Regions from separate parts of the Streptomyces sp. NPDC002513 genome, predicted to be linked through region 2. Evidence: predicted binding sites of a transcription regulator. Region 2 holds the regulator's gene; each other region holds the start of a gene.

Region 1 (9,293 bases), on a different contig from region 2:
CGGGGCGCACGCCGTACGCGGTCGGCTCGGTGGAGCACGCCCGGACGGCCGGTGCGCTCACGGTCGGTCTGTCCTGCAACGCGGGCAGTCCGCTCGCGGCGGCGGCCGACCACGGCATCGAGATCGTGGTCGGCCCCGAACTGCTGACCGGCTCGACCCGGCTGAAGGCGGGCACGGCGCAGAAGCTGGTCCTCAACATGATCTCGACGATCACGATGATCCGGCTGGGCAAGACGTACGGGAACCTGATGGTCGACGTGCGCGCCTCCAACGACAAGCTGCGCGCCCGTTCCCGCCGCATCGTGGCGCTGGCGACGGGCGCGGACGACGAGGAGGTCGAACGCGCCCTCGCGGCCACGGACGGCGAGGTCAAGAACGCGATCCTGACCATCCTCGGCACAGTGGACGGCCCGGCGGCGGCCCGGCTTCTCGCCGAGAGCGACGGCCGTCTGCGCACGGCGCTGGCGAAGGCGGCGGGCTGACCCCGGGATCAGCGGGCCGCTTTGCGGCGGCTGTTGAGGTGGCGGGCGGCGAGGAGCACGACGAGGACGGCCAGGACGATGAGCACGTACAGCTCGTAGCGGCTGATCGCCGGGTACAGCGTCTTCAGGTGGGCTCCGGCTAGGGCGCCGAACGTGACCCAGACGCCGGCCCACAGAGCGGCGCCGAGGGCGTTGAAGAGCAGAAAGCGCCGCCAGGGCATCCGGGCCAGCCCGGCGATGATGCCGTTCGCCTGGCGCAGCCCCTCGATGAACCGCGCCACGAAGACGATCTTGCCGCCGTGCCGGGCGAAGAAGGCCTCCGCCCGGGCGACTCGGGCCGGGGTGAGCAGGACGTAGCGGCCGTAGCGCTCCACCGCCCCGTGGCCGCCGAAGCGGCCGATCGCGTAACCGACGTTGTCGCCGAGGACCGCGGCGAGAAAGGCGAGGACGGCCACCAGGACGAGGTTGAGCCGGCCCGCGCCCGCGTACACGGCGGCGACGATCAGGATCGTCTCACCGGGCACGGGCACACCGAAGTCCTCGGCGAACACCAGGACGGCGACGGCCGGATAGCCCCAGTGGTCGAGGACCGGCGCGGCATCGGCGAGGACTCCGGGGAGCGGGGGCTGGGTCATCGGCGACCTCCCGGGCGAGGGGGCTTCGGCGTTCGGCACCACTTCCCATGATCCGGCACCCGGGCCCCACCGGCAGACCTACTCCTGCGTCACGGCCGTCACCTTCGCGATGTCCGGTTCGCCGGCCGCCGCGGCGGTCGTGTTCTGCCCGTCGGCCGTACCCCGGCGCGGGATGAAGGACGCCACGGCGAAGGCGAGGAGAGCGGCGCCGGCGCCGACGGCCAGGACGGTCCTGAAACCGTTCTCCGACGGCAGGGTGACGGGCCCGAGGGTCGTGGTCATGTTGGCCAGGACGACGCCGGCCACCGCGCTCGCGGTGGACGTGCCGATGGAGCGCATCAGGGTGTTGAGGCTGTTGGCGGCCCCGGTCTCGGAGGCGGGCACGGCCCCCATGATGAGGGCGGGCATGGCGCCGTAGGTGAAGCCGATGCCGGCGCCGATGACGCAGGAGACGAGCACGAAGTGCCAGACCTGGTCCATCAGCGCGACGTTGACGCCGTAGCCGGCGGCCACGATCAGGGCGCCGGTCATCAGGGTGACCTTCGGGCCCTTGGCACGCGAGACGGCCGCGGACACCGGGGCCGTCGCCATCATGACCAGGCCGGAGGGCGCCATGACCAGGCCGGCCGTCAGCAGCGATTTGCCGAGGCCGTAGCCGGTGGCCGCGGGCAGTTGCAGAAGCTGCGGGATGACGAGGGACATCGCGAACATGCCGAAGCCGAGCGCCACCGAGGCGAGGTTGGTCACCAGCACCTGACGGCGGGCGGTGGTGCGCAGGTCCACCAGCGGCTCCGCCACGCGCAGTTCGAAGACGCCCCACACCAGCAGGATCACGACGGCGGCGGCGAACAGGCCGAGGGTGGCGCCACTGGCCCAGCCCCAGTCGGCGCCCTTGGAGATCGCCAGCAGGAGGCACACCAGACCGGCCGCCATGCCGAGCGCGCCGGGCACGTCGAACCGGCCGCCGCTGCGCACCGCCGACTCCGGGACCAGGGCCAGGACGAGGACGGCGGCGACGACACCGAGCACGGCGGAGGTCCAGAACAGCATGTGCCAGTCGGAGTTCTCGGCGATGACCGCGGCGGCGGGCAGACCGAGGGCGCCGCCGACGCCGAGCGAGGCGCTCATCATCGCGGTCGCCGAACCGAGCCGCTCGGCGGGCAGTTCGTCGCGCATGATGCTGATGCCGAGCGGGATGACGCCGGAGGCCAGACCCTGAAGGGCGCGTCCCACGATCACCGGCGTCAGGGCGTCGCTGAGGGCGACGGTGACCGAGCCGACGACCAGCATCGTCAGTCCGGTCAGCAGCATGCGGCGCTTGCCGTACATGTCGCCCAGGCGGCCCATCACCGGAGTGGCGACGGCGGCGGCGAGCAGCGTCGCGGTGACGGCCCAGGCGCTGTCCGCGGAGGAGGCGTTCAGGAGCTTCGGCAGCTCCGGGACGATCGGGATGACCAGGGTCTGCATCAGCGAGACCACGATGCCGCCGAAGGCGAGCACCGCGACCAGGACGGTCGATCTCGGCGCCGCGGACGGCCCGGCTCCGGCGGGCCGGGCGAGTGCGTCGGACATGAAGGATGCCTCCGTCGGAGTGCAGGCGTGATTGACTCGGGCAACCTTATGGGGATTGATTGACTTAAGCAAGAGAATTCCGTCGGGCCTGCCGCCCCGTCCTGCTCCCCCACGCCCCCTTCGGACACGGGCCGGGCGGTCCCCACGCCCGTGCGGGGCGCGGGGACCGCCCGGGCACGGATCAGTACAGGGTCTTCAGCGCCGCCGCGTCGTACGGCTTCAGCTCGTCGAAGCGGCCCGCCAGGACCTTCGCCGCCCACTCGGGGTCCTGGAGCAGGGCGCGGCCGACCGCGACCAGGTCGAACTCCTCCGCCTCCAGGCGGTCCAGGAGGTTGTCGATGGCCTTGACCGGGGCGCCCTCGCCCTGGAAACCCTTGATGAAGTCGCCGTCCAGGCCCACGGAGCCGACGGTGATGACCGGCTTGCCCGTGAGCTTCTTGGTCCAGCCCGCCAGGTTGAGGTCCGAGTCGTCGAACTCCGGCAGCCAGTAGCGGCGGGTGGAGGCGTGGAAGGCGTCGACACCGGCCGCGGCGAGAGGGCTGAGGATGGCGTCCAGTTCCTCGGGCGTCTCGGCGAGCCGGGCGCCGTAGACGTCCTGCTTCCACTGCGAGTACCGGAACAGAATCGGGAACTCCGGCGAGACCGCCTCCCGGATGCCGGCCACGATCTCCGCCGCGAACTTCGTCCGGGCCACCGGGTCGCCTCCGTAGGCGTCGGTGCGGCGGTTGGTGCCCGCCCACAGGAACTGGTCGACGAGGTAGCCGTGGGCGCCGTGGATCTCCACACCGTGGAAGCCGATGCGCTCGGCGTCGGCCGCGGCCTGGGCGAACGCGCCGATGACGGCGTCCAGGTCGGCGCGGTCCATGGCCTTGCCGGTGGCCTCGGTGGCGCCGATGCGCAGACCCGAGGGGCCGACGGCGGGGGCGTCGGCGAACGGCGGCTGACCCTGCTCGCGGACCATGCCGATGTGCCACAGCTGCGGGAAGATCGTGCCGCCCGCCGCGCGCACCGCCTCGGCGACCTTCGCCCAGCCCGCCAGCTGCTCCTCGCCGTGGAAGCGGGGCACCCGGTCACTCTGCCCCGCCGACTCATGGCCCACGTACGTGCCCTCGGTGACGATCAGACCGACACCGGCGGCGGCCCGGCGGGCGTAGTACGCCACCACGTCCTCGCCGGGGATGCCGCCCGGGGAGAACATACGGGTCATCGGGGCCATCGTGATCCGGTTCGGGACCGTGAGGCCGTTGAGGGCGATCGGCCGGGACAGGATCCGGGCCGCGCGGGAGGCGGGGGGCGGGGTGACGGTCACGTGGGGGCTCCTCGTCGATGACTCTGCTGACCGGTTGGTATGTGCACGCGCATTGTTGCACCTCCTCAAACAACCATCGGCCCGGCACCCCGCATTCCACACCCCGGCACTGGGTCGCGTGACCCCGGACACGCCCGAGGGCGGCACCCCCTGTCGGAACAGGGAGTGCCGCCCTCGGCTAGGGACGTCGATCGACCAGGGGTCGATCAGAAGTCCATGTCACCGCCCGGCATGCCGCCGCCGGCGGGCGCGGCGGCCTTCTCCGGCTTGTCGGCGATGACGGCCTCGGTGGTGAGGAACAGCGCGGCGATGGAGGCGGCGTTCTGCAGAGCGGAACGGGTCACCTTCGCCGGGTCGATGATGCCTTCCTTGACCAGGTCGACGTACTCGCCGGTCGCGGCGTTCAGACCGTGCCCCGGGGTCAGGTTGCGCACCTTCTCCACCACGACGCCGCCCTCGAGGCCGGCGTTGACGGCGATCTGCTTCAGCGGGGCCTCGAGCGCCAGCTTGACGGCGGCGGCACCGGTGGCCTCGTCGCCGTTCAGGTCCAGCTTCTCGAAGACCTGGGAGGCCTGGAGCAGGGCCACGCCACCACCGGCGACGATGCCCTCCTCGACGGCCGCCTTCGCGTTGCGGACGGCGTCCTCGATGCGGTGCTTGCGCTCCTTGAGCTCGACCTCGGTGGCGGCACCGGCCTTGATGACGGCCACGCCGCCGGCCAGCTTCGCCAGGCGCTCCTGCAGCTTCTCGCGGTCGTAGTCGGAGTCGCTGTTCTCGATCTCGGCGCGGATCTGGTTCACCCGGCCCGCGACCTGGTCGGCGGAGCCGGCACCGTCGACGATCGTGGTCTCGTCCTTGGTGATGACGACCTTGCGGGCGCGGCCCAGGAGGTCCAGGGTCGCGTTCTCCAGCTTGAGGCCGACCTCCTCGGAGATGACCTCGCCGCCCGTGAGGATGGCGATGTCACCGAGCATGGCCTTGCGGCGGTCGCCGAAGCCCGGGGCCTTGACGGCGACGGACTTGAAGGTGCCGCGGATCTTGTTGACGACCAGGGTCGACAGGGCCTCGCCCTCGACGTCCTCGGCGATGATCAGCAGCGGCTTGCCCGACTGCATGACCTTCTCCAGCAGCGGGAGCAGGTCCTTGACGGAGCCGATCTTGGAGTTGGCGATCAGGATGTACGGGTCGTCGAGCGACGCCTCCATACGCTCCATGTCGGTGGCGAAGTACGCCGAGATGTAACCCTTGTCGAAGCGCATGCCCTCGGTGAGCTCGAGCTCCAGACCGAAGGTCTGCGACTCCTCGACGGTGATGACGCCTTCCTTGCCGACCTTGTCCATGGCCTCGGCGATCAGCTCGCCGATCTGGGTGTCGGCGGCGGAGATGGAGGCCGTGGAGGCGATCTGCTCCTTGGTCTCGACGTCCTTCGCCTGCTCCAGCAGGGCGGCGGAGACGGCCTCGACGGCCTTCTCGATACCGCGCTTCAGAGCCATGGGGTTGGCACCGGCGGCCACGTTGCGCAGGCCCTCGCGGACCAGCGCCTGGGCGAGAACGGTCGCGGTGGTCGTACCGTCACCGGCGACGTCGTCCGTCTTCTTGGCGACTTCCTTGACCAGCTCGGCGCCGATCTTCTCGTACGGGTCCTCGAGCTCGATCTCCTTGGCGATGGAGACACCGTCGTTGGTGATCGTGGGGGCGCCCCACTTCTTCTCGAGGACGACGTTGCGGCCCTTGGGGCCGAGGGTCACCTTGACGGCGTCCGCGAGCTGGTTCATGCCGCGCTCGAGGCCGCGCCGCGCCTCCTCGTCGAACGCGATGATCTTGGCCATGTGAAGTGGTCCCTCCAGGACTGGGGGTGATTACTCCGGACCGCGCCCGCGCCCGCGACGGACGGCCCCGACCGGAGGTTCCTTGCCCCACCCGGCCCGCAGCCTCACCGACTCGGTCCTTCTTTGTCACTCTCACCTTCAGAGTGCTAACGCCAATGATTAGCACTCGCCCCGGTCGAGTGCAAGGCGCTTCCCGTGAAGCGGGCTCGTCGGGGGGTGGCGGCCGGGTGACGGGCGGGCGCACGGCGCGCCCGCGAAGCGAGCCCGCCCAGGGGGGGCACACACCTGCCCGCGTCACCGCTCCCGCGCGCCCCCGCCGCACCCCCGGCCCACCGACCCACCGACCCACCGGATCCGGACAGACCGAGGGGCTCGTACCCCTACGGGATACGAGCCCCTCGACACGTCGAACAGTTCAGTCGTCGGCGCGCTACCTCAGCCCGCCAGGCGGACCATGTCCGCCTGCGGCCCCTTCTGACCCTGCGAGATCTCGAATTCGACCCGCTGGCCCTCTTCCAGGGTGCGGTAGCCGTCCATCTGGATCGCACTATAGTGGACGAATACATCCGCACCACCGTCGACCGCGATGAAGCCGTACCCCTTCTCCGCGTTGAACCACTTGACGGTGCCCTGAGCCATGCCTAACTCCCCTATTACTGGCCCTTGCACAGATCCACACTTCGCGGATCCGGGTCAGACCTCACCCCCCAACGGTTGGGGGCGTGCGCCGGAACGCGTCGACCGCGGCTGAATGTATCTGTCCAACTGCCCTGCGCAACAGGTCACTTGGACGAGAAATCCAGGCATGACCGGTCGGGAATGTACGGAGAATTCACCAGAATTCAGGGCAAGTCGGGCCCGACAAAAGGAATGGATGGCGCAAAACCCATGCCCACTTTGGCTACTTCTTGCCCAGCGGGTGGTTAAGGACTCCGGTGGCGCGACCGGAATCCGGGAGCGGGTTCCCCAACTCTACCGTGCTCAACCATGCAGAATTGCCCCCTCCGCTTCTCTCGCGGAGAGGGCAATTCGATGAACTCTCGGCGCTTTGCCTTACCGAAGGCGAACGATCGCGCCGGGGTGAGCGGCCGTCAGCCGCCGGCGACCGCCGGGATGATGGAGACGCCCGTGCCGTCCGGGGTCGCCGTCTGAAGGCCCTGCTCGAAGCGGACGTCGTCGTCGTTGACGTACACGTTGACGAAGCGGCGCAGCTTGCCCTGGTCGTCCAGGACGCGGGCGGCGATGCCGGTGTGGTTCTTCTCCAGGTCGGCGATGACCTCCGCGAGGGTCGCCCCCTCGGCGGCGACCTCGGCCCGGCCCCCGGTGTAGGGGCGCAGGATGGTGGGGATACGTACGGTCACGCTCATGCGAGGCCAGCCTCTCGGAAGGAGTCCAGGGTCGGACGGATCGTCGCGGTGAGGCCGGTGCCCGCCACCGCGTCCAGGGTCTTGAGGCCGTCGCCGGTGTTGAGGACGACGGTCGTCTTCGTCGGGTCGAGCGCACCGCTCTCGACCAGCTTGCGGGTCACGCCCACCGTCACGCCGCCCGCCGTCTCCGCGAAGACGCCCTCGGTGCGGGCGAGCAGCTTGATGGCGTCCACGATCTGCGCGTCCGTCACGTCCTCCACGGCCCCGCCGGTGCGGCGCGCGATGTCGAGCACATAGGGACCGTCCGCCGGGTTGCCGATCGCCAGCGACTTGGCGATCGTGTCCGGCTTCTGCGGCCGTACGACGTCGTGGCCGGCCTTGAACGCGGTCGACACCGGCGAGCAGCCCTCGGCCTGGGCACCGAAGATCCGGTACGGCCGGTCCTCGACCAGTCCCAGCTCGATCAGCTCCCGCAGCCCCTTGTCGATCTTCGTGAGCTGGGAGCCGGAGGCGATCGGGACCACGATCTGGTCCGGCAGCCGCCAGCCCAGCTGCTCGGCGATCTCGTACGCCAGGGTCTTGGAGCCCTCCGCGTAGTACGGACGCAGGTTGACGTTGACAAAGCCCCAACCCTCGCCGGCCGGGTCGCCGATCAGCTCCGAGCAGAAGCGGTTGACATCGTCGTAGTTGCCCTCGATGCCGACCAGCTCGCCGCCGTAGATCGCGGCCATGACGATCTTGCCTTGCTCCAGGTCGTGCGGGATGAAGACGCAGGAGCGCAGCCCGGCCCGGGCCGCCGCGGCGCCCACCGCGCCCGCCAGGTTGCCGGTGGAGGAGCAGGAAAGGGTGGTGAAGCCGAAGGCGCGCGCCGCCTCCAGCGCCTGGGCGACCACGCGGTCCTTGAAGGAGTGCGTCGGGTTGCCGGAGTCGTCCTTCACATACAGCCCGCCGGTCACACCCAGCTCGCGCGCCAGGTTGTCGGCCTTGACCAGCTTGGTCCAGCCGGGGTTGAGGTTCGGCTTGCCGGCGACGTCCGCCGGGACCGGCAGCAGCGGCGCGTAGCGCCAGATGTTCGCGGGGCCGGCCTCGATCCGCCGGCGCAGTTCCTCGGTGTCGTAGCCCGAGAAGTCGTACGCGATCTCCAGCGGGCCGAAACACTCCTCGCAGGCGAAGACCGGGCCGAGCGGCACCCGGTGGCCGCACTCGCGGCAGGACAGGGCCGCGGCGGGGCCGAGGTCCACGGAGTTCACGGAGTCGGTGCTGCTTGCAACTGTCTGCACAGCCATGTCAGGCGAGGCCCTCTCTCCTCATCTTCCTCACGACGCATCTCGCCGTGAGACGGATTTGGCACCTTCCCTAGCCGGGAGCCTCGCGAGGACGATCATCACTGATCTACGAGAACCGGCTGGAGGGTTGCCGGGGCTTCATCGGGCCGTGTCCCTCTGCCCCTCTGGATGAGCTGTATGCGGTTGTTTCACTGGTTGTCAGCAGCGGCGACCCCCGACATGCGATGGTCACCGGCGTTGTTCAAGACTGTAACCGAAGGCCACGACAGTTGAGATAGTCGTCCGAACCGCGAGATGGATCACCACGGACAAGCCGGAGTCAAGCCGGGGACAAGGAGCCGCAGACCGTGCTGGAAGAAGTCGAGCGCTGGCTGAGCACCCGCTCCTGGTCCGTGACCGATCGTCCGCTCCACCAGATCCTGGCCGCCAAACGCGCCTCGGGCTCGTCGGTCAGCGTCGTGCTGCCCGCGCTCAACGAGGAGGAGACGGTCGGCGAGATCGTCGCCGTGATCCGGCACGACCTGATGCGGCAGATCCCGCTCGTCGACGAGATCGTCGTCGTCGACTCGGGTTCCACGGACCGCACCTTCGAGGTGGCCGCGGCGGCCGGCGCGACGGTGGTGCACCGCGACACCATCCTGCCGCGCATTCCTGCCGTGCCCGGCAAGGGCGAGGTGCTGTGGCGCTCCCTCCTGGTCACCCGCGGGGACATCGTCTGCTTCGTCGACGCGGACCTGAGGGAGTTCTCGTCGGACTTCGTCTCCGGGATCGTGGGCCCGCTGCTCACCGACCCGGGCGTGGACCTCGTGAAGG
Region 2 (9,293 bases):
CGGGGAAGCGCACCCGGCGGGACTGCTTGCCCGCCTCGCGGGCGGTGGCCCGCCATTTGCCGAGGGCCTTCAGTCCCCGCTCGCCCTTCCACTGGGTGATGCAGCGTGCGGCCTGCCAGGGGACGATCGCGTCGACGCCGACCTCGGTCATGGTCTCCACGGCCAGCTCCCCCCGGTCGCCCTTGGGGAGGGCCTGGACGACGGTGATCCGGGGTGTCTGCGACGCCTCCTCGGACACCGAGGTCACCCGGACGATCAGTCGGTCCTTGCCCTCGGTGCCGACGACCTCGCCCTCCGCCCGGCGTCCGGCGCCGTCGGTCAGCACGACGGCCTCCCCCGGCCGCAGCCGCTTCACCGAGACCGCGTGCCGCCCCTCGGGGCCGTCGAGCACGAACTCGGGCCCGACGCCGTCGAGCCGCTCCACGACGAACACGGGCGCCGTCATCGCCCGGCACCACCCGTGGACACCGCGGACGCCGCCTCCTGAAGTTCCGCGGCCAGTACCTCCACCAGCCGCCCGGCGGGCAGGTCACGGGCCAGGCGGTGGCTCTGGCCGGCGTACAGCGACATGCCCTGCGGGTCGTTCGCCTTGGCCGCCGCCTTGCGCAGTGGCGAGGTGAGGTGGTTGATCTCGGGGTAGGCGGCGGGCGCGTACGGCCCGTGCTCCCGCATGAACCGGTTGACCAGAGCGCGGGCCGGGCGCCCGGAGAACGCGCGCGTCAGTTCCGTCCGGACGAACCGGGGGTCGGTCAGCGCCTGCTTGTGCCGGGGGTGGGCGCCGGACTCGGGGGTGGCGAGGAACGCGGTGCCCAACTGGGCCGCGCTCGCGCCCGCCGCGAGCACCGCGGCGATCTGGCTGCCGCGCATGAGGCCGCCGGTCGCCACGATCGGGATCCGTACGGCATCGCGGATCTGGGCGACCAGGGAGAGCAGGCCGATGCCGGAGCGGTCGCTCTCGGTGCAGTCGCGGTGGGTGCCCTGGTGGCCGCCGGCCTCGACGCCCTGTGCGATCACCGCGTCGGCGCCCGCCTCCTGCACGGCGAGGGCCTCCTCGACGGTGGTCGCGGTGACCAGGGTGAAGCTGCCCGCGCGGCGCAGGGATCGAAGGACCGACGGGGCGGGGACCCCGAAGTGGAAGGAGACCACCGGCACCGGGTCGTCGAGGAGGACGGCGAGCTTGGCGTCGTATCCGTCGTCGCGTCCGCCGTCGGGGTCGCCCAGTTCGGTCTTGTACCAGGCGGCCTCACCGGCGAGTTGTTCGGCGTAGACCTCGACGGCGGCGGGGTCCGCGTGGTCGGGCTGCGGCATGAACACGTTCACGCCGAAGGGGCGGGCCGTGAGCCCGCGGAGCTGCTTGATCTCCTGGTACATGCCGTCGGCGGTCTTGTATCCGGCGGCGAGGAACCCGAGGCCGCCCGCCTCGGACACGGCGGCGGCGAGCGGGGGCACGGAGGTACCGCCCGCCATGGGGGCCTGCACGATCGGGTGGCGGAGGAGATCGGTCAGCACGGTGGACATGACGGCATGGTGTCACGTCCTTCGAACGAGTCCGAATCCAGCCGTCCTCCGGCATATGCCGGAGGACGGGTTCGCGGGTCAGAGGTGGTGGGAGGGCGCACGCGGGGGGCCGAAGCGGGGGCCGGGGCGCGGCCGTCCCGAAGAACGCGCCCGGCGCCGGTCGGGTCGACCGGCACCGGTGTCCGCTCACGGTCAGCGCCCGTTGAAGGCGTCCTTCAGGCGCGAGAACAGCCCCTGCTGCCCCGGCTGGAACTGGCCCTGCGGGCGTTCCTCGCCGCGCAGCTTCGCCAGTTCCCTCAGCAGGCGCTCCTGCTCGGGGTCCAGCTTCGCCGGCGTCTGCACCTCGACGTGCACGAGCAGGTCGCCCCGGCCGCCGCCGCGCAGATGTGTGACGCCTCGGCCATGCAGCGGGATCGACTGCCCGGACTGCGTGCCGGGGCGGATGTCGACCTCCTCCATGCCGTCCAGCGTCTCCAGCGGCACCTTGGTGCCGAGGGCCGCCGCCGTCATCGGGAGGGTGACCGTGCAGTGCAGGTCGTCGCCGCGGCGCTGGAACACCGCGTGCGGCAGCTCGTGGATCTCGACGTACAGGTCGCCGGCGGGTCCGCCGCCCGGGCCGACCTCGCCCTCGCCCGCGAGCTGGATCCGGGTGCCGTTGTCGACGCCCGCGGGGATCTTGACGGTGAGCGTCCGGCGGGAGCGCACCCGCCCGTCGCCCGCGCACTCCGGGCAGGGGGTCGGGACGATCGTGCCGAAGCCCTGGCACTGCGGACAGGGCCGGGAGGTCATGACCTGGCCCAGGAAGGACCGCGTGACCTGCGAGACCTCGCCGCGACCGCGGCACATGTCACAGGTCTGCACGGACGTGCCGGGCGCGGCGCCCTCGCCGTTGCAGGTCCCGCAGACGACGGCCGTGTCGACCTGGATGTCCTTCGTGGTGCCGAAGGCCGCCTCGTCCAGCTCGACCTCCAACCGGATCATGGCGTCCTGGCCCCGGCGGGTGCGCGAGCGCGGTCCGCGCTGCGACGCCGTGCCGAAGAACGCGTCCATGATGTCGGAGAAGTTTCCGAAACCGCCCGCGCCGAAGCCGCCCGCGCCCGCGGCGCCCGCCTGGGAGAGGGGGTCGCCGCCGAGGTCGTAGACCTGCTTCTTCTGCGGGTCCGAGAGCACCTCGTACGCGGCGTTGATCTCCTTGAACCGCTCCTGCGTCTTGGGATCGGGGTTGACGTCCGGGTGCAGCTCGCGGGCGAGCCGGCGGAACGCCTTCTTGATCTCTTCCTGCGACGCGTCGCGGCGTACGCCGAGTACGGCGTAGTAGTCCGTGGCCACTTACGACTCCGCCAGGATCTGTCCGACGTACCGTGCCACCGCTCGTACCGCTCCCATCGTTCCCGGGTAATCCATGCGGGTCGGTCCGACCACGCCGAGTTTCGCTACTGCCTCGCCGCCCGAACCGTAGCCCACGGAGACCACCGACGTGGAGTTGAGTCCCTCGTGTGCGTTCTCATGGCCGATACGCACCCGCATGGCCGGATCCTTCGCCTCGCCCAGCAGCCTGAGGAGGACGACCTGCTCCTCCAGCGCCTCCAGGACGGGGCGGATGGTGAGCGAGAAGTCGTGCCCGAAGCGGGTGAGATTGGGGGTGCCGCCGATGATCAGCCGCTCCTCGGTCTCCTCCACGAGGGTCTCCAGGAGAGTGGCGAGCACCGTGGAGACCGCGCCCCGGTCCTCCGGTTCGAAGGCCTCGGGCAGGTCCTGCACAAGCTGCGGGACGTCGGCGAAACGGCGGCCGGCGACATGGCTGTTGAGCCGCGCCCGCAGATCCGCGAGTGACGTTTCTCCGAACGGCGCGGGGCAGTCGACCATGCGCTGCTCGACCCGGCCGGTGTCGGTGATCAGCACGAGCATCACCCGCGCGGGCGCCATCGCCAGCAGTTCCACGTGCCGCACCGTCGAGCGGGTCAGCGACGGGTACTGCACGACGGCGACCTGCCGGGTGAGCTGCGCGAGCAGGCGCACCGTACGCGCCACGACGTCGTCGAGGTCGACGGCGCCCTCCAGGAAGTTCTGGATCGCGCGGCGCTCGGGCGGGCTCATCGGCTTGACCGCCGCGAGCTTGTCGACGAAGAGGCGGTAGCCCTTGTCCGTGGGGATGCGTCCGGCGCTGGTGTGCGGCTGGGCGATGTAGCCCTCCTCCTCCAGTGCGGCCATGTCGTTGCGGACGGTGGCCGGGGAGACGCCGAGGTTGTGCCGTTCGGTGAGTGCCTTGGAGCCCACCGGCTCCTCGGTGCCCACGTAGTCCTGGACGATGGCGCGCAGCACTTCGAGCCTGCGTTCACTGAGCATGCGCACACCTCCAGCGGTCTGTCCCCTTGACGCTTCCCCTGGCACTCTGCAGTGGTGAGTGCCAGCATCCCCTGGGCAAGTGTACGGCTGTCCGGTACACCCCGGGCAAGGGCGGGCTCACCTGCCCTGCCGACGTGTACCGACCTGTCCCGGGGTGTCCCGTCCTGCGGGGCCGCCTGCGGGTAGCGTCACCCCATGACGGTGTGGTGGGAAGAGTGCGGGTGGGAGGCGCTCAGCGCGCGGGCGGGGCGCACCCGGCTCCCGGGCTGGGACTGCACGGCGGGACTGGTGGCCGGCGAGCGCGGGGCGCTCATGGTCGACGCCGGGTCGAGCCTCGGCGAGGGCGCGAGGCTGCGCACCCAGGCACGGCGGCTGCTCGCGCCGCTCGGCGGGGACCGGCATGTGACACATCTCGCGCTCACGCACCCGCACTTCGACCATGTCTTCGGGGCGGCGGCGTTCGCGGGCGCGGAGGTGTTCGGGGCGGTGGGCGTCGAGGCGGTGTTCGTCCACGAGCGGGACGCGCTGATCGCGGACGCGGTGCGGCACGGCCTGGACGCGGCCGAGGCGGCCGGGGCCGGGGACGTGCTGGTCCGCCCGCGCCACCAGGTCTCGGGCGAATGGACGCTGGACCTGGGCGGGGTGCAGGTGCTGCTGGCGAACGTGGGCCCGGCCCACACGGCCCACGACCTGGTGGTCCTCGTCCCCGGCGAGCGGGAGGTGGTCTTCTGCGGGGACCTGGTGGAGGAGTCCGGCGAGCCGCAGGCGGGCCCGGACGCGGTCCCCTCGCACTGGCCGGCGGCCCTGGACCGGCTGCTCGAACTGGGCGGCGAGGACGCGGTGTACGTGCCGGGGCACGGGGCCGTCGTGGACGCGGCGTTCGTCCGGGCGCAGCGCGACGCGCTCGCGGCCCGTTTCGGCGTGTCGTGACGCCTTCTGCGCCCGTCACGGCCCGGCTTCTCCTATCGTCATCCGAATGCGCTCGTACTCGCCGGACCTGACCCCGCCGTGGAAGAAGCCCGCGCCCGTGCCGGAGGTCCCGGCGGATCCCGGTCTGGTGGTCGAGGAGCCGCGCACCGGCTTCTGCGGCGCGGTGATCCGCTGCGAGGCGGGCACGGTGACCCTGGAGGACCGCTTCGGCAAGCACCGTGTGTTCCCGCTGGAGCCACGGGGGTTCCTGCTGGAGGGCCGGGTGGTGACCCTGGTGCGCCCGTCGCGGGCGCCGGTGCGTCCCCCGCGTACCGCGTCGGGCTCGGTGGCCGTCCCGGGGGCGCGCGCGAGGGTGGCCCGCGCCGGCCGCATCTATGTGGAGGGCCGCCACGACGCGGACCTGGTGGAGAAGGTGTGGGGCGACGACCTGCGCATCGAGGGCGTGGTCGTGGAGTACCTGGAGGGCGTGGACGACCTGCCGTCGATCGTGTCTTCCTTCGCGCCGGGCCCGGACGCGCGGCTGGGCGTGCTCGTGGACCACTTGGTGCCGGGTACGAAGGAGTGGCGGATCGCTCAGGCGGTGACGAGTGAGCACGCGCTGGTCGTCGGCCATCCGTACATCGACATCTGGGAGGCCGTGAAGCCGTCGAGCCTGGGGATTCCCGGCTGGCCCCGGGTCCCCCACGGGCAGGACTGGAAGACGGGGGTGTGCCGGGCGCTGGGGTGGCCGGAGAACACGGGTGCGGCCTGGCAGCGGATTCTGTCGCGGGTGCGGTCCTACAAGGACCTGGAGCCGGAGTTGCTGGGGCGGGTGGAGGAGTTGATCGACTTCGTCACGGATAGCGGTGGGGCCTGACGTCCGGAAACGTTCCGAACTCGCTCGTGTCCAATTCGACTCCCAGCCCCTCCAGCGACAACGGCTCACCGAACTTCGCGATGTGCTGCGTCCTGTAGTCGGCCTCCTCTCCCTCTCCGTCTGGCTTCGTCAGCAGGACACACTGCGCCATGATCGGGTCGACGATGAGGTAGGCGGGCACCTTACCCGCGGCGTAGATCGAACGCTTGACGCCGTAATCCCGGCCGACGCTGGTCTTGGAAACGACCTCGACGACCATCGTGGTCAACTGGGAAGGAAGCAGGCGGCCCGAGGCAGGCAAGAGGTCAGGTGCCACGACTACCAGGTCCGGAACGGGCTCGCTGGCCTCGTCGACGATGTCGATGTCCTGTGTCTGGAGGCAATACCAGCGTTCGAGGGGGATCTGTCTGCCGATCAGCATCACGATGACGTTGTGCACCACATCAGGGCTCGCCATCATCACGATTTCCCCCCGGAGAAGCTCGGCTGTGACGCCCTCCGGAGGCTCGAACCCCTCGAAGAACCTGGTCATCCCGTACTCGTCCACAGCGGTCATCTCCGTGGCCCTCCACATCCGCCGCGTCCTTTTGGCGGCAGCCTACGAACCAGGTTAGGGAACGGACCGGCGTTCCGCACCGGTTCACTCGCCGGAGTGATCAGTCCACCAGGTCCCGCACCACCGCGTCCGCCAGCAGCCGCCCCCGCAGCGTGAGAACCGCCCGGCCCTCGTCGTACGGCCCCTTTTCCAGGAGCCCGTCCGCCAGGGCGCGGCACGAAGCCGCCAGCCCCTGTTCCCGCAGCAGCGACAGCGGCACGCCCTCCCTCAGGCGCAGTTCCAGCAGGATGCGCTCCACCCGGCGGTCCTCCTCCGACAGGACCTCCCGTCCGGCCCCCGGGGAGCGGCCCGCCGCGAGTGCCGCCGCGTACGCCCCCGGGTGCTTCACGTTCCACCAGCGCACGCCGCCCACATGGCTGTGCGCGCCGGGGCCCGCGCCCCACCAGTCGGCGCCGCGCCAGTACAGCTCGTTGTGCAGACAGCAGCCGGCCTTAGAGGTGGCCCAGTTGGAGACCTCGTACCAGTCGTAGCCCGCGGAGCCGAGCACCTCGTCCGCGATCAGATACCGGTCCGCGTGGACGTCGTCGTCCGTCATCGGTATCTCGCCGCGGCGGATGCGGCGGGCGAGCCCGGTGCCCTCCTCGACGATCAGCGCGTACGCCGACACGTGGTCGGGGCCCGCGCCCAGCGCCGCGTCCAGCGAGGCCCGCCAGTCGTCGTCCGACTCGCCCGGCGTGCCGTAGATCAGGTCCAGGTTCACCTGCTCGAAGCCCGCCGCCCGCGCCTCGGCCACACAGGCCTCGGGACGGCCCGGGGTGTGGGTGCGGTCCAGGATCCTCAGCACGTGCGGGCGGGCGCTCTGCATGCCGAAGGAGATCCGGTTGAAGCCGCCCTCCCGCAGGGCCGCGAGATACTCCGGGCCGACCGACTCCGGGTTCGCCTCCGTCGTCACCTCGGCGTCGTCCGCGAGCCCGAACTCGTCACGGATCGCGCCCAGCATCCGTACGAGGTCCGCGGCGGCCAGCAGTGTCGGTGTGCCGCCCCCGACGAAGACCGTGCGGACCTCGCGCGGGTCGTCGCCCAGCACCTTGCGGGCCAGCCGGATCTCCTCGATCAACGTCTGCGCGTAGTTGTCGCGGGAGGCCAGCACCCCGCCGGTGCCGCGCAGCTCCGTCGCCGTGTACGTGTTGAAGTCGCAGTAGCCGCAGCGCGTCGCGCAGTACGGCACATGGAGATAGAACCCGAGGGGGCGTTCGGCGGCTCCGGCGAGCGCGTGTGCGGGCAGGGCGCCGTCGGCGGGGACGGGCTCGCCGTCGGGGAGAGCGGAAGGCATGTCCTCCATTGTCCAGCACCGAAGACGTGACCGGCCGGGTGTGGCACGTCACTCCGCGCGCAGCACCAGCAGCGCCAGGTCGTCCTCCGGCGGCTTCCTCCCGAACTCGTGCACCAGGGTCCGGATCCGCTCCGCGATGAGCTGGGCGCTCAGCCCGGCGCAGCCGGCGAGCGCCGCCGCGAGCCCGTCCCCGTCGTCGAACTGGCGGGACCCGCTGCGCCGCTCGGTCACCCCGTCCGTGACGCACAGCAGCGTGTCGCCGGGGTGCAGCTCGAAGGTCTCGCACCCGTAGGTGACGTCCTCGACGACCCCGAGGAGGGTCTGCGGCTGGGCCACGACCCGTACGTCGCCGTCCGGGCCCAGCAGCAGCGGCAGCGGATGTCCGGCCGAGGCGAGCGTGCAGCGCACCCCGCCGTCGAAGGGGACGAGTTCCCCGTAGAGCAGGGAGAGGAAACGCGCGTGGGGGCCGCCGTCGGCGACCGGCACGGGGGCACCCGCCGCCACCAGCGCCCGCGCCGCCGCGTCCGACGCCTCCGTGGCGTCGTCGAGAAGGAGCTGGTTGAGACGGTCCAGGACGTCGGGGACCTCGTACCCCTCGCGGGCCAGCAGCCGTAGCCAGGGCCGGGCCAGCCCGATCACGACCGCCGCCTCCGGGCCTTTGCCCTGGACGTCGCCGAGCGCGAAGTGCCACCGCCCGCGGCCGGCCGGGAAGAGGTCGTAGAAGTCGCCGCTGGGGCCGCCCTTGTCGCACGGCTCGTACACGAGCGCGCTGCTCACCCCGGGGATCTCGGCGACGGCTCCGGGCAGCAGCCCCCGCTGCAACACCCTGCTGATGGTGGCCTGGCGCGCGTACTGGCGGGCCGCCCCGATGGCGAGTGCCACCCGGCGGCTGAGGTCCTCGACGAGCCCGGTGACCTCGTCGGGGAAGCACGGCAGCCCCGCCCGGCCGATGACCAGCGTGCCGAGCGGCCGGCCGCCGGCGATCAGCCGGTAGGCCAGCGCCGCCCCGGTCGCGCCGCGCGGGCCGAGCGCCTCCCCGGGCCAGGGCACGGGCACCGCCCGGGAACGCACCGACTCCGGCAGCCGTGGCGGGTCCTTCTCCAGCGCCCGGCGCAGTTCCTCGATGCGGTTCTCGCTGCCGTGCCAGACCCGGGCCAGCCGCGGCCCGGTGGCGACCGCCGTCTCGGGACCGTGCCAGCCGGTCGCCTCGTCCTCCAGCCACACCGCGCACCAGTCGGCGAGCCGCGGCACGAGGAGCTGCCCGGTGAGCGCGGCGACCAGATCCTCGTCGAGCTGTCCGGTGAGCAGGTCGGACGCCTCGGCGAGGAAGGAGAGCGCGCCGCGGCCGCGCCAGTCCCGCTCGGGCGCACCGCGTCCGGGGTCGGTGAGGACGACGGGTTCGGGCCCCAGGATCTCGCCGGTGCCCGGGCCGCGCTCGGGGGCGTCCTCACCGGCGTACGCCTCGATGCCGTCCGGGGCCGGCGGGGCGCCGTCGAGGGGCAGCCGCGCCCAGACGGTCTTGGTCGCGGTGCGGTAGGTGATCCCCCAGGCCGTGGAGAGCGCGGCGACGAGACGCAGACCGCGGCCGTACTCGGGTATGCCGTGGGCGCACTCGGTGGTCTCGTCCCGCACCGGGCGCGAGGGGTGGTGGTCGGAGACCTCGACGAGGAGGCCGGGCGGTTCGTCGTCCGTTTCGTGGAGGCGGCAGACGATGTCGACGTCGGTGCCCGCGTGCACGACCGCGTTGGTGACCA
Region 3 (9,293 bases), on a different contig from region 2:
CCCCGAACTGCCCGAGCCAGACGGGGAGTTGGTGACCCGCGCGGTGCACCGCTGGCGTTTCGAATCGGTGGACGGCGGCTGAACTGCCCCACCGCGTGCCGCTCTTCGGGCTCGCGGTGATCCGCGGTCGCCGGGGCCGTGGGCGTCCTGAGAAGAGTGAGAATTTCCGAAGAATGTCGGTCACGGGTCCCTGCTCGTCATAATTCGGACTTACGTTCCTCCGCGTGACTTCCGAAGACGAGCACGGGGACGGTGACGGGCGCGGCGCACGACGGGGCGGCCGGCGCTCACGTCTGGTCAAGGCCCTGGGGGCCGTGGTCGCGTGCGGCCTGGTGCTGACGGCCGCCGGGGCGGCGTGGGCGTACTGGCATCTGAACCACAACATCCACAGCGTCGACATCGACGGCGCCCTGGGCACCGACCGACCGGCGCGCACGGCGGCGACGCCGGGGCCGTCGGCCTCCCCGTCTGCCGCGCCGCTGCCCAGCGGCGCCCTCAACATCCTGGTCCTCGGCTCCGACTCGCGCAGCGGCACGGCGAACGCGGCCCTCGGCGGCGGCCACAGCTCCGGCGCCCGCTCGGACACCGCGATGGTGGTGCACCTCGACGCGGGCCGCACCCGGGCGACGGTGGTGAGCATCCCGCGCGACACGCTGGTCACCCGGCCGTCGTGCCCGCTGGCCTCGGGCGGCACGACGGCGGTGGCGTACGGCGCGATGTTCAACAGCGCCTATGAGGTGGGCGGTCCGGTCTGCGCGGTCAAGACGGCCGAGTCGGTCACGGGCCTCCGCATGGACCACTATCTGGAGATCGACTTCTCGGGGTTCGCGAAGCTGGTGGACGCGCTCGGCGGGGTCACCGTCACCACCGCCCAGGACATCGACGACGACATGAGCCATCTGCACCTCGCGGCGGGCACCCACCATCTGGACGGCACGCAGGCCCTGGCGCTGGCCCGTACCCGGCACGGCATAGGCGACGGCAGCGACCTGGGCCGCATAGGGCTCCAGCAGCGGCTGGTGAAGGCGCTGCTGGCGCAGATCGCCTCGACCGACCTGCTGACCGACCCCGCCCGGCTCTACCGCGTCGCGAACGCCGCCACGGGCAGCCTGACCACCGACACGGGCCTGGACTCGCTGCCGGAACTGGTCCGTCTGGGCGAAAGCCTGAAGGGCCTCGCGGCGGACCGGGTGACCACGGTGATGATGCCGGTCGTGCTCGCGCCGTCGGACCACAACCGCGTGGTCGCGAAGGAACCCGCCGCGAGCACACTGTGGGCGTCCCTGCGCTGAGAACGACGCCGCACGGGATCGAAGAGGGCCGGGACATCGCCGTACGACCTGGGGAAACACCCCTCGGGACGAGCCCCGGAAAAAACTTCGAAGAATTCCGGGGACCGTGTCGATCCAGGTGCCTCCCGATCGACGCATGGGTGAGAGGCGGGGACGGGCCCCGCCGCTTCTGAACGAAGGAGCCACCATGCCCCGCTATCTGTCGCTCGTACGGATCGACGAGTCCACCGTCCCCGCCGAGGGTCCCAGCCCCGAGCTGATGCAGCGGATGGGCGAGCTGATCGAGGAGGTCACCAAGGCCGGCGTGATGCTCGACACCGCCGGGCTCACCCCCTCCGCCCAGGGCGTCCGGGTGCACTGGGAGGGCGGCAAGACCTCCGTCACGGACGGGCCGTTCACCGAGTCCAAGGAGGTCGTCGGCGGCTACGCGATCATGCAGTGCAAGGACATGGCAGAGGCGCTGGAGTGGGCCGGCCGGTTCCTGAAGGTGCACGAGGACTACTGGACGGTGACCTGCGAGGTGCGCGAGATCGCCGAGGGCTGACCGTTCCTTGGCATATGCCCGGCCGGGGTGTTGCATGGTGGGCTGTGGAACAGCAGCCCACCGCCGCCCACGCCGGCCACACCATCGAGACCGTCTTCCGCCTGGAGTCCCCCCGGGTCGTCGCCGGAGTCGCGCGGATCGTCCGAGACGTCGGGATCGCCGAGGAACTCGCCCAGGACGCGCTGGTCGCGGCCCTGGAGCAGTGGCCCCGGGACGGTGTGCCCGACAACCCCGGCGCCTGGCTCATGGCCACCGCACGGCACCGGGCCGTCGACCTGGTCCGCCGCCGGGAGCGCTACGCCCGCAAGCTGGCGGAGATCGGCCGGGACCTGGAGACCACCGCCCCGCCCGCGGAGCCGGCGGATCCCGCCGACATCGACGACGACCTGCTCCGCCTGGTCTTCACCACCTGCCACCCGGTGCTGTCGGCCGAGGCCCGCGCCGCCCTGACCCTGCGGCTGCTCGGCGGTCTGACGACGGCCGAGATCGCCCGCGCGTATCTCGTCCCGGAGCCGACGATCGCCCAGCGCATCGTCCGGGCCAAGCGCACGCTGGCCAGGCGGAACGTCGCCTTCGAGGTCCCGTACGGCCCCGACCGCGAGGCCCGTCTCGGCTCCGTCCTCGACGTCATCTATCTGATCTTCAACGAGGGGTACGCGGCCACGTCCGGCGACGACTGGCTGCGCCCCGCCCTGTGCGAGGACGCCCTGCGCCTGGCGCGGATCCTGTCCTCCCTCATGCCGAAGGAACCGGAGGTGCACGCACTGACCTCGCTCCTGGAGTTCCAGGCGTCCCGCACTCCCGCCCGCACCGGCTCCGACGGCGCCCTCGTCCTCCTCAAGGACCAGAACCGCCGTCGCTGGAACCGCATGCTCATCGCCCGCGGCATCACCGCGCTGGCCCGCGCCGGCGCGACCGCCACCGGCGCGCCCGGCCCGTACGCCCTCCAGGCGGCGATCGCCGCGTGCCATGCGCACGCGTACACCTACGAGGCGACCGACTGGACCGCCATCGCCACCCTCTACGGCCTGCTCGCCGCCCGGTCCCCGTCCCCCGTCGTCGAGCTGAACCGTGCCGTCGCGGTGTCGCAGGCGGAAGGTCCCGGACCGGCCCTGGAGATCGTCGACCGGCTGACCGCCGAACCCGCCCTGCGGGACTACCACCTGCTGCCGAGCGTCCGCGGCGACCTGCTGGCCCGTCTGGGCCGCACCGCCGAGGCCCGCGCCGAGTTCGCCCGGGCCGCCGCCCTGGCCCGCAACGAACGCGAGCGGGAACTGCTTCAGGCCCGCGCCCGGGAGTGCGGCTAGCGGTGCGTGCCGGGTGCTTTTTGGGCCGGGTGCCCCAGCAGCATCGTCGGTGCTCCCGCCACCCGGGTCAGAAACACCGTCACCGCGCGGGAGCCGTACGGCTTGGGCAGGACCTTGCGGCGCAGTTCCTCCGGTTCGACCGCCGAGCCGCGCTTCTTCACGGTCAGCACCCCGACCTCCCGCTCCCGCAGCAGGGCCTTCAGCCTCTTCACGTTGAAGGGGAGCCGGTCGGTGATCTCGTAGGCGGCGGCGTAGGGGGAGTCGTGGTGCTCGTCCGCGGTCACGTAGGCGATCGTCGCGTCGATCAGCCCGCCGTCCAGCTCCTCGGCCACCTCCGCCACCAGATGCGCGCGGATGGCGGCGCCGTCGGGCTCGTAGAGGTAGCGGCCGAGCGGGCGCACCGGCGGATCGGGCAGGCCGCGGCCGCGCAGTTCGCGGGGGCCGGGCAGCAGGGTGGCCCGGACGAGACCGGGTTCGGTGCCGAACCACAGCACCGCCTCCTTCACGTCCCCGCCGTCCGAGATCCACTCGGCCTCCGCGCCCGCGGGCACCGCCTCGTGCGGGATGCCGGGCGCGACCTTCAGCGCGGCGTGCGGCGCTCTGAGGGCCGTGGCCACGGCCCAGGACAGCGGGGGTGAGTACGCCTCCGGGTCGAAGATGCGGCCGCGCCCGCCGCGCCGTGCCGGATCCACGAAGACGGCGTCGTACGGGGAGACGTCCACCCGTGTGACATCGGCCTCGCGCACCTCGATCCGCGCGGACAGGCCGAGCGCCTCGGCGTTCGCCCGCGCCGCCGCCGCGGTCAGCGGGTCGCGGTCCACGGCCAGTACCCGCAGGCCGGCCCGGGCGAACGCGATCGCGTCGCCGCCGATGCCGCAGCACAGGTCGGCGACGGAGGTCACGCCGAGCGCCCGCAGCCGCTGCGCGCGGTGGGCGGCGACCGTCGTCCTGGTCGACTGCTCGACACCGTTCGGGGTGAAGAACATCCGCTGTGCGTCCTCGGCCCCGAACTTCGCCGCCGCCCGCTCGCGCAGCCGCGCCTGGGTGAGGGCCGCCGAGACCAGTTCGGCGGGGTGCTCGCGGCGCAGCCGGGTGACGACGGCCAGCTCCTCGGCCGGGGCGGTGCCGCGCACCTCGTCGAGGAGGGCGCGGCCCTCGGGGCCGAGCAGGGAGTCGAGGGAGAGGTCGTTCACGGGGCCATTGTCGGCCAGTCGGTGGATGGTGTGCGTCCGGTCGAGGTGTCGGCCCGCGGTGGTCCTCGGCGGCTGCGAGGATCCGACAACATGCAGCTCGTACGACAAAATGAACAAAAGTGCCCGAACCGTCTCACGGGACATGTGCGGCGTCCCGGTGCGCGGGGCGCCGTGGCCGCGTCTGCGGCGCGCGGGGTCCGCGCCGCCCTCGTATCCGGCTGCACCGGTGCCGAGGTGCGCGGCGCGCCCGGCCGGCCCGGGTCCCCGAAGGCGCCGCCGGCGCGCGCCCTCGATGAGAACGCGACGATGCCCGGACCGGCCCGCCGGTTCCCGGAGAAGGGCACGAGCGCGGGGGACGCGGTGGCACGCCCGGAGGACTCCCGGTGAGAGGGCGGCGTCATCTGCGGGCGATGCTCGTCGGAGCACTCGCCGCCGCGCTGCTGTCCGGCTGCGCCCAGTCCGTCGACCCCATCGAACGGCTGGGCGAGAAGGCGGCGCAGCGGGTCCACCACAGGCGCGCGCCCCACGAGCGGGCCTACCGGCGCTGGCGCCTGCCCGCCCCGCTCGCGCCCGCACCCCGGCCGAACCGCTCCCCGGGCCGGGTGGCCGAGCATCTGCCGGCGGTGCTCGACCGCGTCCCCACCCGGGACAGGGTCGTCTTCCTGACCTACGACGAGGACGCCGAGAACGACCCCCGGTTCGTCGACATGGTCCGCGAACTGCGGCTGCCGGTCAGCGTGTTCCTCGCCGACAGCGCCGGCCCTGCGGCGGCCGCAGCAGCACGCCCAGCCGCGCCTTCAGCCGGTCGCCCCGCCCCGGGCCCGGGGACCGGTCGCCGGGGCAGGGGAACGACGCTCCACCCGGGGGACATCGTCCTGACCCGTGAAGGGGGCCGCCCACCGGCCTCACTGACCGCCGAGACGGCCCGGCTTCTGCGCCGTATCCAGGCAAGGGGGTTCACGGTGGGGCGTCTGGAGGACTACCTGTAGACCGGGCCCGGGCACCCCGGTCACGCGCCGCGCCGCCGTCAATTGGCACTCCGCTTGACCGAGTGCTAATCGCGGTCATAGTCTCGGCCCTGGCACTCGCCATCGGAGAGTGCCAACACAGCGACGGGCAGGTCCGGCACCCGCGACGACGGATCGACCTGGTCGCCACCTCAGACAGTTAACCCCGAGATCTCCGAAGGGGGAGGTCGGATCGTGACGACCGCCAGCTCCAAGGTTGCCATCAAGCCGCTTGAGGACCGCATCGTGGTCCAGCCGCTGGACGCCGAGCAGACCACGGCCTCTGGCCTGGTCATCCCGGACACCGCGAAGGAGAAGCCCCAGGAGGGCGTCGTCCTCGCCGTGGGCCCGGGCCGTATCGAGGACGGCAAGCGCGTCGAGCTTGACGTCAAGGTCGGCGACGTCGTGCTCTACAGCAAGTACGGCGGCACCGAGGTGAAGTACAACAACGAGGAGTACCTCGTTCTCTCGGCCCGCGACGTGCTCGCGATCATCGAGAAGTAATTCACCGAAGCAGACCGCTTTGAGCTGCGCCCCTGGCCCCGCGAGTATTCATCAGCCGGGCGCCGGGGGCGCGGTTCGTTTTTCACCGCGGTGGCGGCCGCTCCGGGAGAGCGGCCGGGCATCGCAACGAGAGGACTGAAACGCTCCATGGCGAAGATCCTGAAGTTCGACGAGGACGCCCGTCGCGCCCTCGAGCGCGGCGTCAACAAGCTTGCCGACACGGTCAAGGTGACGATCGGCCCCAAGGGCCGCAACGTCGTCATCGACAAGAAGTTCGGCGCCCCGACCATCACCAACGACGGCGTCACCATCGCCCGTGAGGTCGAGGTCGAGGACCCCTACGAGAACCTCGGCGCCCAGCTGGTGAAGGAGGTGGCGACCAAGACCAACGACATCGCGGGTGACGGCACCACCACCGCCACCGTGCTCGCCCAGGCGCTGGTGCGCGAGGGTCTGAAGAACGTCGCCGCGGGTGCTTCCCCGGCCTCCCTGAAGAAGGGCATCGACGCCGCGGTCCAGGCCGTCTCCGAGGACCTGCTGGCCACCGCCCGCCCGATCGAGGAGAAGTCGGACATCGCCGCCGTCGCCGCGCTGTCCGCCCAGGACCAGCAGGTCGGCGAGCTCATCGCCGAGGCGATGGACAAGGTCGGCAAGGACGGTGTCATCACCGTCGAGGAGTCCAACACCTTCGGTCTGGAGCTGGACTTCACCGAGGGCATGGCCTTCGACAAGGGTTACCTGTCGCCGTACTTCGTGACGGACCAGGAGCGTATGGAGGCCGTCCTCGACGACCCCTACATCCTCATCCACCAGGGCAAGATCTCCGCCATCGCGGACCTGCTGCCGCTGCTGGAGAAGGTCATCCAGGCCGGCTCCTCCAAGCCGCTGCTGATCATCGCCGAGGACGTCGAGGGCGAGGCCCTGTCCACCCTCGTCGTGAACAAGATCCGCGGCACCTTCAACGCCGTCGCCGTGAAGGCCCCCGGCTTCGGCGACCGCCGCAAGGCGATGCTCGAGGACATGGCGGTCCTCACCGGCGCGACCGTCATCGCCGAGGAGGTCGGCCTCAAGGTCGACCAGGTCGGCCTGGACGTGCTGGGCTCCGCCCGCCGCGTGACGGTCACCAAGGACGACACGACCATCGTCGACGGCGGCGGCAAGTCCGGGGACGTCGCGGGCCGCGTCGCCCAGATCAAGGCCGAGATCGAGACCACGGACTCCGACTGGGACCGCGAGAAGCTCCAGGAGCGCCTCGCGAAGCTGGCCGGCGGCGTGTGCGTGATCAAGGTCGGCGCCGCCACCGAGGTGGAGCTGAAGGAGAAGAAGCACCGTCTGGAGGACGCCATCTCCGCGACCCGCGCCGCGGTCGAGGAGGGCATCGTCTCCGGTGGTGGCTCCGCGCTGGTGCACGCCTCCAAGGTGCTCGAGGGCGGCCTCGGCAAGCAGGGCGACGAGGCGACGGGTGTCGCCATCGTCCGCCGCGCGGTCGTCGAGCCGCTGCGCTGGATCGCCGAGAACGCGGGCCTGGAGGGCTACGTCATCGCCTCCAAGGTCGCCGAGCTGGAGAAGGGCCAGGGCTACAACGCCGCCACCGGTGAGTACGGCGACCTGATCAAGGCCGGCGTCATCGACCCGGTCAAGGTCACCCGCTCCGCCCTGGAGAACGCCGCCTCCATCGCCTCCCTGCTGCTCACGACCGAGACCCTGGTCGTCGAGAAGAAGGAAGAGGAGGAGCCGGCCGCCGCGGGTCACGGCCACGGCCACGCCCACTGACGGCTGATCCTTCCGAGCCGGCCGAGGCCCGGCCCCCCGAAGACGGGGCGCCGGGCCTCGGCGCGTTCCGCGCCGGTGACACACCGGGGCGAGGGCCGCGGTCACGCGCACCGCGGGCCGCAGGCCCGCCGCGCGAGGGCCTCAGTCCTCCAGCGCGTCGAGCGCGCCGAGCTGGTCCATCAGCCCCAGTTGGTCGTACTGCCACCAGATCTCGGCGATCTTCGCGTCCGGCCCGAACCGGAGCAGGGTCATCCCGGTCATGGCGACCTGCCGTCCGGTGGGGGCGATCCCGAGGAACTCGCCCTTGTGCGTGGCGTTCCAGGTCCACCGGGCACAGACCCGCTCGCCCTGCGCGATCAGGTCCTCGGTCATGAAGGTGAAGTCGAAGGCGTCCCGCCACATCCGGCACTCGCGCCGGATCGCGTCCAGGCCGATGGTGTCCCGCGGGTTGACGGGATCGCGGCTGTGGCAGTCCTCCGTGAGCAGGTCGTTGAGCGGCGGCAGTTCACCCGCGGTCGAGAGCGTGTCGAAGAAGCGCCGTACGGCGTCCGTGCACAACTGCTCGTCGCGCACCACCTCGAGATCCATGAAGACGGGCATCTCGTCGCACAGGGCGACCATCTCCCGGAAGATCCTGCCGGTCTCGGGCAGGTTCGAGTTCCGCATCGCCTCCTCGTACGACGGGAACTCCACGAGTTCGACGAAATGCGACGCGTCGGAGCGGTCCCTGCCGATGAGGTCGTGCGTGGCCGTCCGCTTCCCCCTGGTCTGCTCGACCCACGCGTCGATCAGCCGGTTCATCTCCTCGAACCGGTCCGTCCTGCACTCGATGAGCTGTACGAAGGTCATGACGTCGCCTCCGGCGCGCTGCGTCCGGTTCGGTCAAGGCCATTTTCCCACCGGAGCGGCGACGCCACCTCCGCCCGTCACTTCGGCCCGTACTTGCGCCCCGTCCGGGAGCTGATCCCGCCCAGCAGCGCACGCGGTGTCACCTTCACCACGCCCATCAGCGCCTTGTACCGCGGGTCCGGAATGGACAGCGTCCTGCCCCGCGCCAGGTCCGCGAGCGCCGAGGCGACCAGCTTGTCGGCGTCCAGCCACATCCAGCCCGGGATGTTGTCCGTCCCCATCCCGGCCCGCTGGTGGAACTCCGTGCGCACGAAGCCCGGGGCCAGCGCCATCAGCCGTACGCCCGACCCGGCCAGGTCCCGGGCCGCGCCCTGGGTGAACTGCACGACCCACGCCTTGGACGCGCCGTAGGTGCCGCGCGGGACGAACGCCGCGACGGAGGCCACGTTCACGACGCCGCCGCGCCCGCGGGTGCGCATGGCCTCGGCCGCCGCGCTGGTCAGCCGCAGTACGGCCTCGCAGTGCACCTTCAGCATCCGCAGCTCGTCGGCCATCGGTACCTCGAGATAGCGGCCCTTGTTCCCGAAGCCGGCGTTGTTGACCAGCAGGTCGACCGGGTTCCTGGGGTCGGACAGCCGCGCGGCCACCGCCTCGATGCCCTCGTCGGTGGCGAGGTCCGCGGCCAGCACCTCCGCCTCGATGCCATGGCGGTCGTGCAGTTCCGTCGCCTGCTCACGCAGCCGCTTGGTGTCGCGTGCCACGAGGACGAGGTCATGGCCGTCGGCGGCGAGCCGCCGTGCGAACGCGGCGCCGATGCCCGCGGT

The links. Region 2 encodes HrcA, which represses chaperone genes, less so after heat shock. Its sites were predicted from a motif close to TTNGCACTCNGNNNNNCNGAGTGCNAA; they were not measured.
Region 1: a site for HrcA is predicted at 5,987-6,013, ahead of groL (chaperonin GroEL). Genes of this name have one in related genera too.
Region 3: a site for HrcA is predicted at 5,368-5,394, ahead of groES (co-chaperone GroES). Genes of this name have one in related genera too.

The regions. Positions count from the first base shown of each region.
Region 1 is NZ_JBSFXK010000004.1:216,361-225,653, forward strand. Features, by position in the region: gene murQ (N-acetylmuramic acid 6-phosphate etherase) at 1-482, shown strand, start outside; gene ACWD5Q_RS05050 (DedA family protein) at 491-1,117, opposite strand; gene ACWD5Q_RS05055 (MFS transporter) at 1,196-2,689, opposite strand; gene ACWD5Q_RS05060 (NADH:flavin oxidoreductase) at 2,871-3,998, opposite strand; gene groL (chaperonin GroEL) at 4,205-5,827, opposite strand; gene ACWD5Q_RS05070 (cold-shock protein) at 6,263-6,466, opposite strand; gene ACWD5Q_RS05075 (MoaD/ThiS family protein) at 6,919-7,194, opposite strand; gene thrC (threonine synthase) at 7,191-8,480, opposite strand; SAM riboswitch class I at 8,499-8,655, opposite strand; gene ACWD5Q_RS05085 (glucosyl-3-phosphoglycerate synthase) at 8,828-9,293, shown strand, end outside.
Region 2 is NZ_JBSFXK010000023.1:9,527-18,819, reverse strand. Features, by position in the region: gene ACWD5Q_RS17370 (16S rRNA (uracil(1498)-N(3))-methyltransferase) at 1-445, opposite strand, end outside; gene ACWD5Q_RS17365 (nitronate monooxygenase) at 442-1,518, opposite strand; gene dnaJ (molecular chaperone DnaJ) at 1,711-2,847, opposite strand; gene hrcA (heat-inducible transcriptional repressor HrcA) at 2,848-3,864, opposite strand; gene ACWD5Q_RS17350 (MBL fold metallo-hydrolase) at 4,060-4,794, shown strand; gene ACWD5Q_RS17345 (DUF3097 domain-containing protein) at 4,841-5,650, shown strand; gene ACWD5Q_RS17340 (Uma2 family endonuclease) at 5,628-6,206, opposite strand; gene hemW (radical SAM family heme chaperone HemW) at 6,307-7,539, opposite strand; gene ACWD5Q_RS17330 (SpoIIE family protein phosphatase) at 7,588-9,293, opposite strand, start outside.
Region 3 is NZ_JBSFXK010000007.1:137,914-147,206, reverse strand. Features, by position in the region: gene ACWD5Q_RS07650 (hypothetical protein) at 1-82, shown strand, start outside; gene ACWD5Q_RS07645 (LCP family protein) at 225-1,292, shown strand; gene ACWD5Q_RS07640 (YciI family protein) at 1,480-1,836, shown strand; gene ACWD5Q_RS07635 (RNA polymerase sigma factor) at 1,881-3,143, shown strand; gene ACWD5Q_RS07630 (THUMP-like domain-containing protein) at 3,140-4,336, opposite strand; gene ACWD5Q_RS07625 (hypothetical protein) at 4,747-5,325, shown strand; gene groES (co-chaperone GroES) at 5,539-5,847, shown strand; gene groL (chaperonin GroEL) at 5,995-7,620, shown strand; gene ACWD5Q_RS07610 (ester cyclase) at 7,762-8,469, opposite strand; gene ACWD5Q_RS07605 (SDR family NAD(P)-dependent oxidoreductase) at 8,547-9,293, opposite strand, start outside.